3 regions of the Methylophaga sp. UBA3603 genome follow, and region 3 is predicted to be linked to each of the others. Evidence: predicted binding sites of a transcription regulator. Region 3 holds the regulator's gene; each other region holds the start of a gene.

Region 1 (4,166 bases), on a different contig from region 3:
ACCACCCTGCTCCAGAATCGCTTCCAGAAATTCCAGACCAGTCTGCCGATCAAAGATCCCTTTCTCTTCAAACTTGGAGAACGCATCGGCTGACAGCACTTCTGCCCATTTATAGCTGTAATAACCGGCGGCATAACCGCCAGCAAAGATATGAGCGAAGCTGTGCGCAAAACGGTTGAATTTGGGCGGTTTCACCACGGTGACTTCATTACGCACCTGTTCCAGAATCTTATCGACTTGATTCGGTTCATTCGGGTTAAATTCCAGATGTAACCGGAAATCAAATAACGAGAATTCCAGCTGACGTAACATCATCATTGCCGATTGGAAGTTACGTGCGGCAAGCATTTTGTCGAACAAATCATCAGGCAATTTTTCACCCGTTTGGTAATGGCCGGAAATCAAATCCAAAGCTTCACGCTCCCAGCACCAGTTTTCCATAAACTGACTTGGCAGCTCGACTGCATCCCAGGCCACACCATTAATACCAGACACACCGGCATATTCAATTTTGGTCAACATATGATGCAGACCATGACCAAATTCATGGAATAAAGTGGTCACTTCATCATGGGTGAACAGAGCCGGTTTATCGCCGACGGGTTCAGAAAAGTTGCAGGTCAGAAACGCCACTGGAATTTCGATTCCTTCGGCAGTACGACGGCGTGCTTTACATTCATCCATCCATGCGCCACCACGTTTATGCTGACGGGCATATAAATCCAGATAGAACTGAGCACGTACGCTGCCATCCTCGGCGACAATTTCGAAAAAGCGCACGTCTTTGTGCCAGACGTCAACATCCTTGCGTTCCCGAATATCCAGTCCGTATAAACGATTGACCACGGCAAACAGCCCATTCACTACTTTGTCTTCCGGAAAGTACGGCTTTAATTCTTCCTGTGAAATTGAATAACGCTGCTGACGTAGTTTTTCAGCAAAATAGGTGACATCCCAGGCTTCGAGTTGATCCTGGTCGGCAGTGGATTTGGCAAAGGCGCGTAATTCTGCATATTCCTGCTCGGCAATCGGTTTTGAGCGCTTGGCCAGATCCTGCAGAAAGTCCAGAACCTGTTGCGGTGATTGCGCCATTTTGGTGGCCAAAGAACGTTCGGCATGATTGGCAAACCCCAGCAGATTTGCCAGTTGATGACGCAGATTCAGAATATCCAGCATCACTTCAGTGTTATCCCATTTGCCCGCATTCGGACCTTGGTCTGAGGCTTTAGTGGCAAACGCGGTATACATTTCTTCACGCAATTCACGATTATCAGCGTAGGACATCACCGGCATATACGATGGGAAATCCAGGGTAAACAACCAACCTTCCTCGCCTTCTCGCTTGGCCATTTGCTCGGCCATTTCAATAGTGGATGGTGGTAAACCCGATAATAATGACTCGTCGGTAATCAACTTACGCCAGGCGTGAGTGGCATCCAGCAAATTTTCTTCAAACTTGGCGGTGCGTTCAGTCATTTGCTGTGACAGCTTTTTGAATTCATCACGTTGTTGCTGATCCAGCTCAACGCCCGACAGACGAAAATCACGGACCGCATTATCAATGACTTTTTTCTGTGCCGTATCCAATTTCTGATACTCAGCGCCTTCGGCAATGGCTTTATAGGCCTGATACAGCATTTCATTCTGGCCCAACTCAGTCGAAAACTCGCTGAGTTTAGGCAAACAAGCGTTATAGGCCTGACGCAGCTCTTCCGAGTTGACCACCGAATTCATATGACTTACTGGCGACCAGACACTGTCAATCAGGGCATCCATATCTTCCATTGGCTGTACCAATGTGTCCCATGTTGGCTCTGAAAGTGTGCTCAAAATAGTGTCAATTTTATTGCGTGCTGTGCTCAACGCATGATCAATTGCGGGCTCAACATGTTCGGCTTTTATTGCGGAAAATGGCGGTAAACGGTGATTTTCCAATAATGGGTTGCTCATAATAGTGTCCTGATTAGGTTCGGTATCGCCCGCAGTGTAGCGCGTGAAGTTATTGTCATGGTAACGCAACAAAACGGTCATCACACTGCAATATCTAATAGATAAGGTTTGCTCAGAATTTTAAGTGAATGAGTGCCTTATGCAAACACAACTAAGTCACAAGCAAAAGCTGAAAGTTCGCACCGTGTTCATTTCGGATATCCATCTTGGCTTCCGAGGCTGCAGTGCCGAGCTCCTCCTTAACTTTTTACATAATGTGGAATGCGAATATCTTTATCTGGTCGGCGATATTATCGACGTCTGGGAAATGAAAAAACGCATGTACTGGCCTCAAGAACATAATAACGTAGTCCGAACCCTGCTCGGTAAAGCCAAGCACAATACCAAGGTCATCTTTGTTCCCGGTAATCACGATGAGATTCTGCGGGATTATGATGGTGCGGTGTTCGGTAATGTGCAGATCCATAACGAAATCATTCATACCACAGCCGATAAACGTAAGTTGTTAATCATTCACGGCGATCAATTCGATAGCGTAGTGAAAATTTCGCCGATGCTGGCCAAAATCGGCAGCCGTTTGTATGAATTTTTACTTAGAGCTAATCGCTGGGTGAATTATTTCCGCCGTAAGATGGGCTTCTCTTACTGGTCACTGGCAGCGTTTTTGAAACACAAAGTGAAAAATGCGGTCCAGTACATCAGTAATTTTGAAGAAGCTGTGGCGCATGAAGCTTCTAAACAAGGGGTGGATGGTGTGGTCTGCGGCCATATTCACCGTGCGGAAATAACGCGCATACATGATATCGATTACTATAATTGTGGCGACTGGGTAGAGAGCTGCACAGCATTGGTTGAACATCCAGATGGTCAGATGGAAATCATCCCTTGGGCTGAAGTATTTAATCAGCACGTTTTGATTGCCAAAGCCGCTTGATGAAACTGGCGATTATTACCGATGCCTGGGAGCCACAGGTCAACGGGGTTGTGCGCACTCTGGGGAAAACCCGTGACCATCTGCAGGAAATGGGCTATGACGTTACCATGCTCACGCCGCTGAATTTTAAAACGATTCCCTGTCCCAGTTATCCCTCAATTCGTCTGGCATTACTGCCTTACCGAAAACTGGCAAATATGCTCGACAATCTGCAAGCCGATGCAGTGCATATTGCCACTGAGGGTCCATTAGGCATGGCCGCCAGACGTTGGTGTCTGCGTCATAATATCCATTTCACCACGTCATTTCATACTCAGTTTCCAGAATATCTGCGTTTGCGTTTACCGATTCCGCTTAGTTGGAGCTATGCATGGTTAAGGCGTTTTCATCGCCCGGCGGTGAGAACACTGGTACCTACCATTTCACAACAGCGACGCTTGCAAGAATATGGATTTCAAGATGTTTATGTATGGGGACGAGGTGTCGATACCGATATATTCACGAAAGATAATGCCAAAAATTATGACTTACCCCGCCCGGTTTTTATCAATATGGGCCGGGTTGCAGTCGAAAAAAACATTGAAGCATTTTTGGATTTGGATTTACCAGGCAGTAAAGTAGTGATTGGCGATGGTCCTGATCTGGAGATGTTGAAAAAACGCTATCCTGATGTGATCTTTACCGGTGCCAAATTTGCTGAAGAACTCGCTGCCTATCTGGCCGGAGGAGATGTTTTTGTTTTTCCGAGTCAAACCGATACCTTCGGCTTGGTAATTCTGGAAGCGATGGCTTGCGGTCTGCCTGTAGCCGCTTATCCGGTCACCGGGCCTAAAGATATTATTATTCAGGGCAAAACCGGCGAGCTGGATTGGGATTTGCATAAGGCGGCGTTAAATGCGCTGAATCTGCAAAAAACCGATTGTATTGCTTATGCACATGAAAATAGCTGGCACAAATGCAGCGAAGTATTTTCCGGTTATATGTATAACAACCATCCAGAATCACAGGTTAAAACTGCGCAAATGCTGGGCCAGAAAAGCGGATGAAACATTCTTTTGATGTTGCAAAGTGACAACACCATCATACTTTCTTGGTATTGGTACAACAGATCACTTGATTAGCCTGGAACTGCCGTGAGATTATTCTCGTTAAATTTGTTTCAGGGAATGCCACAATGTTCGATCTAAAAGTTTTTTCCAGGCTCAGCCTGCTCGGTTTATTGGTTCTGTTCACAGGTTGTGCCACCGTACAATCATCTGATGAACGTGATCCATATGAAAGC
Region 2 (4,166 bases), on a different contig from region 3:
CCGGGAAATCAGTCGTCGCTAAGGCTGAAGCACCTGTTTCGCCACCAGCTTCAATAAAGTTACCTTTTTGATTTTCCAGCATGGCCGTCGGCATTTTGGTCAGTTTGGCAAAACCATATTCAACATAGCCGATTGCGCCAGGTGTTTGTTTGATAGTCGCTGTTACACCATCATTTTTAGGTGCTTTGACAATTGTGCCAGCACTTGGCCAGTTTGGTGCTTTTGCACCACCAACCTGTTCTTTGAAGTTATCGCTGATCGCTGCTAAGTGATTAGTGAATACATAGCTGGTACCACTTGAATCAGAACGAACAACAACAGTAATGTTTTGGTCAGGAAGTTTTACACCAGGATTAGCCGCCTGAATTTTTGGGTCGTTCCAGTTCGTAATGTTGCCCAGGAAGATTTCCGGATAAACATCACGTGGCAATTTCAATTCTTGAACACCATCAAGGTTGTAAGAAATGACGACTTCGCCCGCCGTGACTGGAAGCAGAATAACGCCTTTTTTGACTTGTTCTATTTCACTGTCTTTCATTGCAGCATCACTGCCTGCAAAGTCTACCGTTTCGTTAATGAAATCCTGAATACCTGCGCCACTACCTTTAGATTGGTAATCAATACGAACGCCATCAGTTTGCTTGCTGTAGTCTTTAAACCACTTGTTATAAAGTGGTGCTGGGAAACTTGCACCAGAACCAATCAATTTAAGATCAGCGTATGCAGCGGATGAACTCATGGCACCAATAAGCGCGCCAATGACAAAAACTGACTTTGCGCTCTTCGCAAATAGTTTCATAAAAACTCCTGACAAATGAAAAAAGTAAAACACTCAATTTACTGGTTGCTAAGTCTATTGGTGGTTTGTTAAAGATTTATGACAGTGGCGAAGATGTTGAATGTATCTCTCTAAATGACGCGTAAGTTTGGCCTTAAGGGTATTCCTGGACCGACGGCATTAACAGGTGAAATCTCATGTTAGCCTTGTTTATCAGGTCATCGAACTAGTATTACGGTTGATATCCCAATGCTTTCTTCTGAAAACAGACAATAAAAGATTAACAACTTGTTAATCTGTTATTCATCCAAGCTTAATTCCTTGTCGGTTTGATTTTCATCTCTTGCAAATATCATGGCTCTCAGGTTAACAACAGGAGAGACCAACAATGAAAACGACATATCTTGCAAGCGCATTCAGTCTGATTTTTACCACCTCGGCATTTGCTCAAATCGATAAAATCGATGCAGAAGCTATTCAGGCAGCACAAAACGCCTGGGCAGAAGGTATTGTGGAAATCGGCCAGGCCAAAATCAATGGTGAAGATGCAGGCGCAGTCGCCAGTGAGTTACTGGACAACTTGTATGCATTCGACGACAAAGTGCTATTCAAACCAACTAAAGCAGTGGATGACCCGTTCCGAAACAGTTATGAAGAAGCACTTTCGTATTTTGTAGGCGGCATGCTTGAGGAAGATAAAGGCTTTGCTCTGCAGCCTTGGACTGCAGTTCGATTTGAGAATGAAGACCTGCTGATTCGTGACGAAAATGCCCTTGCAATGGGGCTTTACTACTTTACCGATACGGCTGGTAACGAAACCAAAGTTGAATACACATTTGGTTATCGATTGGATGACGATGGCAGTGTCAAAATCGAATTACATCACTCTTCCTTACCTTTTAGTAAGTAATTAATTCAGCCTGCACAAGATCTTGTGCAGGCTTTTTCTCCTTTATTAAAGAGTCTGCTTAATATGAAGAAATATTCGAGTGCACCTTTGTTTATGCTGCTGGCCGGGTTTATTGGTCCTGTGAGTTATGTTCAGGCTTATGAGGCTGGTGACTGGTTGGTTCGTGGAAGGGTGATTAACGTTAATCCAAATGATTCAAGTGGAACGGTATCAGTTAATGGAGTTGATCAAGGAACGGAAGGTGTCAGTGTTGATAGCGATACTGTACCGGAACTGGATATCACCTACATGATGACACCCAACTGGGGCATAGAATTGATTTTAGGGTATTCCGAGCACACCGTGGATGGTAGCCAAAGCTGGGATTTTCTGGGGCCGGTCGCTGAAACCAAAGTTCTGCCACCAACCCTAACTTTGCAATATCATTTCCGCCCAAATGCCAAACTGAAGCCGTATATCGGAATGGGAGTGAACTACACCTATTTCTTTGATGAAAAGGTTCCCAACAGCTCTGGCCTCAGTAATCCCGGTGACTCGGTCAAACTTAAATCATCGTGGGGACTGGCTTTTCAGGCGGGTGTTGACTATGCACTGGACGATGACTGGTTTGTGAACCTTGACCTGAAATACATCGATATTGATACCACAGCGACTTATCGGAATACGGCGGCGGGCTCGGTGTCTGTCAGTACTGATATTGATCCAGTGATCTTCGGTATCGGTATCGGCAGACGTTTTTAATGTGAAAAACCCATTAGATTAATCTGAGATAGTGGAGATGGTTTAAGTAAACTGCCTGAATGTTGATATATTAGGTTTTGCGAACGATTTTATTCTTCACTGGGTTGCATTTGATGTACCGGAAAAAAATTATTGCTTTTGCTGTTGTCGCTCTTGCCATGGTTTTCCTGGCAGGAGCGCTGGCTATCTGGTCAACAAGACTGACTGCCCAGAACATCGTTCAAGTGAACATGGCAAATGCATTGCTCACAGAGCATTGGAAATTATCCAATAACAGTTATCGTTTATTCAAACAGATTACCGATGAATTATTATTTGGCAAAAATGCCAATCAGGCGTTAGTTCGTAACAAGCGAGAGTTGATTGCCAATGCCATTTCCACAATAACGCAACTTGAACAACAACAACGACTGGCTCTGGGCGAAATCGCCACCAAGGGAACGATAGAAGATACCAAGGAGCTGGAAAAGTTACTCAACGATATTCTTGATGCGTTTGACGCGGTGCTTGCTGAGCCGGTAAGTCAGCTTAATACTGAAAAAATTCGTTTCCTGCTGGAGGAGCAGATTGATAATCGGTTTCGGGAAGCCATTAATTCAGCTTTGCAACGACAAAGTACTATCGTCAATTCACTAAATTCTGATATCGAAAATATTCACACCAATATTGCCTGGGCTGCTGCAGCACTCACTATTTTTGCGGTATTTGCAGCACTGTTGGGTAGTTATGCCATGATTCGTAATATTTCGATTCCAGTAGATTTTCTAAAAAAAGCAGCCGAATCTTTTGCTGACGGAAACCTGAATTATCGTGTGCCACGAGGATTTGACCGAGAGTTTGATGCGATTTCAGCCGCCTTTAACGATATGGCCCAGAAACTTTCTGAAGAGAAATCTTTGCGGGATAAACTCAATAGTCAGCTGGAGTTTGAGGTTAATAAACGCACCAGTGAATTGCAGGTCCTCAATGAAACCTTGAAAAAAAATGATGCTGCCAGAAGAAGCTTTCTGGCAGATGTCAGTCATGAACTGCGCACACCACTCACCATCATTCGTGGTGAAACCCAGGTCGCGCTTCGACAGAGCAGACAACTTGATGAGACCGAGGCACGAAGTATTTTGGAAAGCGTTCATGAACAGTCTCTTTTATTGAGTCGTCTAGTGGATGATTTGTTGTTTATTGCTCGAACAGAAGCCAATAATCTTCAGTTAAAGATAGATGTATATTCGATTAATAAGCTGCTGAAAAATTGCGTAAATGAATTTCAACGTACGGCAAATCAGCACAAAATCAATCTGAAATGTGGCCTTCCTTTTGATGAGGCTATTGTCAGGGTTGATAAAGATCGATTTCAACAATTGCTGAGAATCTTGTTTGATAATGCAATTAAATATAGTCCATCCGATACCAACGTTACCGTTTCGTCAAAACTGGATGCTGGTAATGTAATCATTACTGTTCAGGATCAAGGTGCTGGGGTGGCAGATGACGAGTTGCCATTAATTTTTGACCGATTTTATCGAAGTCAACGAATGCAGCATGAAAAACCAACGGGATCAGGACTGGGCTTGTCCATTGCCAAATCAATATGTGATGCCCATCAGGCATCTATCTGGGCGGTCAATACGGAAGACGGACTGGCAATTCATATTAAGCTTGCTGTGGAGTAACAATGCAAATATTGATTGTTGAAGATGAAAAGCGTGTGGCCGATTTTATCTGCAAAGGTTTGAGGGT
Region 3 (4,166 bases):
GTTCCAGTCGTTTGGCATCCTCCACCACGCTATGCAATAACTTGCAGATATCCGTAGGTCGGTGTTGCAACGGCTTTTCACCGGTTTCCAGTTGGGATAATGCCAGCAGATCCTTGATCATAAGATGCATTCGCTGGCTTTGTTGCTGCATTACCGGCAAAGCCTGTTGCCAGAGCTCCTGATCACTTTCCGTGGTCAACGTTTCCAGATACCCCCGTAAAACCGTCAATGGTGTACGCAATTCATGCGATACATTGGCCACAAAATCACGCCGCATACGCTGCAGTTTCTGTGTCTGGGTGATATCTCTGGCGATCAGCAACCTGTCCTTGCTGGCATACCGAACGACTTTGAATTCAAGCTGAATGCGATCATTCATCGGTGAAACGGCTATAACCGATTCCTCGGCGTCACCATCAAGTTCCAGTAATTTTTGGAATGCCGGGTCGCGAACCAGATTATTGACTCTGACGCCATTGTCATGCGGCCAGTTGATTCCCAATAACGTCATGGCTGAGGTATTGGCCCAACTGACTTGACCAAACTCGCCCATTACCACCACCGCATCAGGTAAAGCCGCAGTGGCCGATTGGAAACGTTTTAAATAACCGGTGAGCTTTTTTTTACGACTGCTGTTTTGTGCGCGCATCTGTTCGATCTGCCGACACACGTCATTAATAACCCCTTCGGCTTGCGGAGAACTGTTTTTCTTAGGTTTATCCAGCCATGCCTGCAACTGGTTCCATTTACTCTGCATCCAGAAAATGTAAATAAGTGCAGCGACAAACAGAAAAGCCATCATATGACCAACGACCAGTCCCACAAAACCGGCCAGACTGAGCACGGTCAGTAAACGCCAATAATCCCATTGCATCAGACGATCCTGCTATTCAGCAGAAAAACGGTAACCGACACCGCGAACGGTTTGTACCAGGTTGTCATGACCGCTGGGTTCCAGCGCCTTACGCAGACGACGAATGTGCACATCCACTGTGCGCTCCTCTATATATACGGTATCGCCCCAGACAAAATCCAGCAGCTGGGAGCGGTTATAGGCTCGCTCTGGGTTTTTCATAAAAAAGTGTAGTAAACGGAATTCGGTCGGTCCCAATTCAATGCGTTCACCATTCACCGAGACCCGGTGGCTTTTGGTATCCATAACCAGTTCACCCATCTGCAATTTCTGGGCATCATCATCTTCCATCGGACGACAACGACGTAAAACCGCTTTAATTCGTGCAATTAATTCAGGTGGGGAAAATGGTTTATTAATATAGTCATCAGCACCGACGCTCAGACCTTTCACCATATCTTCACTTTCGCCTTTGGCGGTGAGCATAATCACGGGAATGGATGCTAAAAACTCATTGGCACGCAGACGGCGGATAAACTCGATGCCATCAATTCCAGGTAACATCCAGTCCAGCAAAATCATGTCTGGTTGTTGATTTTTCAACCAATCCAGCCCCGTTTCGCCATCCTTGACTGCTTCGCAGGTAAATCCCGTTTGACGCAGACTGAAATTAATCATGTCACGAATGGCGGCGTCATCTTCAACCAGTAATACTGATATGCTCATATCCGATTTTTTCCTGAACTATTTTTCTAAGAATAAAGCTTAACGGCTAAATATGACAATTTGATAACAACGCTGAAAGCTTTATACAGTCTGGTCTTTGCGCGGTAACATTTTTGAAATAAAACTGGCGGACAGAATCATTAAGGCAGAAATGACCAGACAGGCTGCTAACCCGGAAACCTGATAGACCCAGCCAGATAATAATGTACCAAACAATCTTCCAGCCGCATTAGCCATGTAATAAAAACCGACATCCAGGGAAACCCCAGCCGCATCTGCATATGACACGATAAGATAGGAATGGATTGCAGAATTGATCGCAAAGATAGCGCCATAAATTAATAAGCCGACAGTTAAAGCAGGTATGACAGCCCATTCAAAATATACCGAGGCGGCAATCAATAACGGCAACACAAAGAGGGGTAAGGACCATAGCCAGACATGATAGCCATCAGGAGCGTTTTGTCTGGAAAAGCCAGTCAGCTTAGGGGCAAGTGCCTGCACAATACCGTAAGCAATTACCCAAGCCGCCAGCAGACCACCGACATAAATAGGTGACCACTGTAATTGGGCATGCAAAAACACCGGTAAGGCCACCACAAACCAGATATCTCGAGAACCAAACAAAAAGAACCTTGCCAACGACAAATGATTCACCGGTGCACTTTTTGACCAGATATCACTGAATTTTGGTTTATTTTTGGCTTTACCCAGATCGCGTTGCAACATGACGATGCTGAAAATCAGCACTACCAGAAGCACAATCGCCATGGCCAGTATCGCGCCACGAAAACCGATCCAGGAAAGCAGGGCCGCACCGACAAAAAAACCAACACCTTTCAGGGCATTTTTGGAGCCGGTAAGGATGGATATCCATTTAAATAAGGTTGATTGGGCGTTATCAGCCACCAGCATTTTGATGCTGGATTTGGCACTCATTTTATTCAAATCTTTGGCAATACCGGAGAGTGCCTGCGCGACCATGACATACGCCACAGTGAGCCACTGCGGATCCACCAGCAGCATTGCCAATGCAATGACCTGTAATAACAAGCCCAGATGCATGGTGACGTTTAACCCTACTCTGGCGGCCAGCCAGCCACCGACCAGGTTTGTCACTATGCCGAAAAATTCATACAGAACAAACAGCATTGCCACTTCAAGCGGGCTGTAGCCCAGTTGATGGAAAAACAATACCACCAGCATGCGTAACGCACCGTCGGAAACGGTAAACGCCCAGTAGCTGAAGGTCACGACCAGATATTGCTGAATCGCAATGGGCAATGCTTTAAGTTTATTCAGCATGTTCAAATCGTCCTGACAAATAAGCTGAAAATAATATGTCAGTTTAATGAAGATTTGATTACAGCATGATGCCTCTAATCATAAAGAAGATGCAGGCTGATAAAGTTGCCGCTGCTGGAACGGTGACCACCCACGCTGTGACGATCTTTTTCACCATATCGCGTTTAACGAACAGGTTTTTCTTTTCTTTTTTGAGGACTTTTTTGGCTTTTTTCAGCGCGGACTCTTCCTCATCAATCAATCGATAAAGCTCGGTAATACGTTGATATTCATCCACGGTTTTGGAGGGTTTTTTCTCCAGTTTTTTCAATTCGCCGCGCAGTGCATTAAGCATCTTTTTATCATCTTTGATTTCGGCTTTTTCGCGATCAATCTGGCGTTCGATTTTATTTGATTCATCCAGCCATTCACGCAGGAACCCAACCCCAAATACCCCACCAATGGCAATATGCGTTGTACTGACCGGCAATCCGAGCTGACTGGCAATGATGACGGTCAAAGCAGCAGCCATAGCGATTGAATAGGCTCGCATCTGATCCAGCTCGGTAATTTCACCACCTACGGTACGAATCAGCCTTGGACCATACAGACCCAAGCCAATGGCAATACCTAAAGCACCCACGGCCATAATCCAAAGCGGAATACCGGCTTTATCGGTGATACCACCTGACATAATGGCGTCATTTATTGCGGCCAGAGGACCGATGGCATTTGCCACGTCATTCGCACCATGAGCAAAACTTAATAAGGCCGCAGCAAAGATTAACGGAATAGTGAATTGTGCATTGACACTGGCACGATCATTTTTCATGTATTGCAGATTACTGGCCAGAGACTTTTTAACGATCCAGAACACCAGCACCCCAATCAGAAAACCAATCAATGCAGCAGCCAAAAAACTGGGGTTGGCTTGCGGAGCTATATCGACAATTGGCAGTCCATTCAGCGTAGTTATGAATTGCCCCCATACCTGCTTAAGCCCTTTGATCACCAGATAAGTGGAAAAAGCCCAGGCCATCACCGAAACATAAATCGGTACCCAACGATAGGAAGCCTGAATTTTGTCGTCGCGAAAAATGATGGTTTTTTTGATAGCCAATAAAAAAGAGGCCGCAATAATGCCTCCCATCAATGGCGAAATAATCCAGGAACTGACAATAGCCCCCATAGTGCCCCAGTCAACAATACCAAAGCCAGCGGCAGCCATACCACCGCCCATTACCCCCCCCACTATTGAGTGAGTAGTTGATACAGGCGCTCCGGCGACGGTTGCCAGATTAAG

The links. The regulator PhoB, encoded in region 3, activates phosphate uptake and scavenging genes when phosphate is short. The targets are predictions, from matches to a motif close to GNNTGTCATAAAACTGTCANAT.
Region 1: B4F66_RS13430 (UDP-2,3-diacylglucosamine diphosphatase) is a predicted target of PhoB. The motif match lies at 2,023-2,044, and genes of this name have one in related genera.
Region 2: pstS (phosphate ABC transporter substrate-binding protein PstS) is a predicted target of PhoB. The motif match lies at 865-886, and genes of this name have one in related genera.

Annotation. Positions count from the first base shown of each region.
Region 1 covers NZ_DFMC01000010.1:535,126-539,291, forward strand. Annotated here, with positions in the region: gene prlC (oligopeptidase A) at 1-1,950, opposite strand, end outside; gene B4F66_RS13430 (UDP-2,3-diacylglucosamine diphosphatase) at 2,090-2,884, shown strand; gene B4F66_RS13435 (glycosyltransferase family 4 protein) at 2,884-3,930, shown strand; gene B4F66_RS13440 (MlaA family lipoprotein) at 4,059-4,166, shown strand, end outside.
Region 2 covers NZ_DFMC01000009.1:616,186-620,351, forward strand. Annotated here, with positions in the region: gene pstS (phosphate ABC transporter substrate-binding protein PstS) at 1-832, opposite strand, end outside; gene B4F66_RS10180 (metal-independent carbonic anhydrase family protein) at 1,167-1,688, shown strand; gene B4F66_RS10185 (OmpW/AlkL family protein) at 1,752-2,429, shown strand; gene B4F66_RS10190 (sensor histidine kinase) at 2,543-4,099, shown strand; gene B4F66_RS10195 (response regulator transcription factor) at 4,102-4,166, shown strand, end outside.
Region 3 covers NZ_DFMC01000002.1:200,405-204,570, reverse strand. Annotated here, with positions in the region: gene phoR (phosphate regulon sensor histidine kinase PhoR) at 1-874, opposite strand, end outside; gene phoB (phosphate regulon transcriptional regulator PhoB) at 887-1,579, opposite strand; gene arsJ (organoarsenical effux MFS transporter ArsJ) at 1,661-2,884, opposite strand; gene B4F66_RS01550 (inorganic phosphate transporter) at 2,943-4,166, opposite strand, start outside.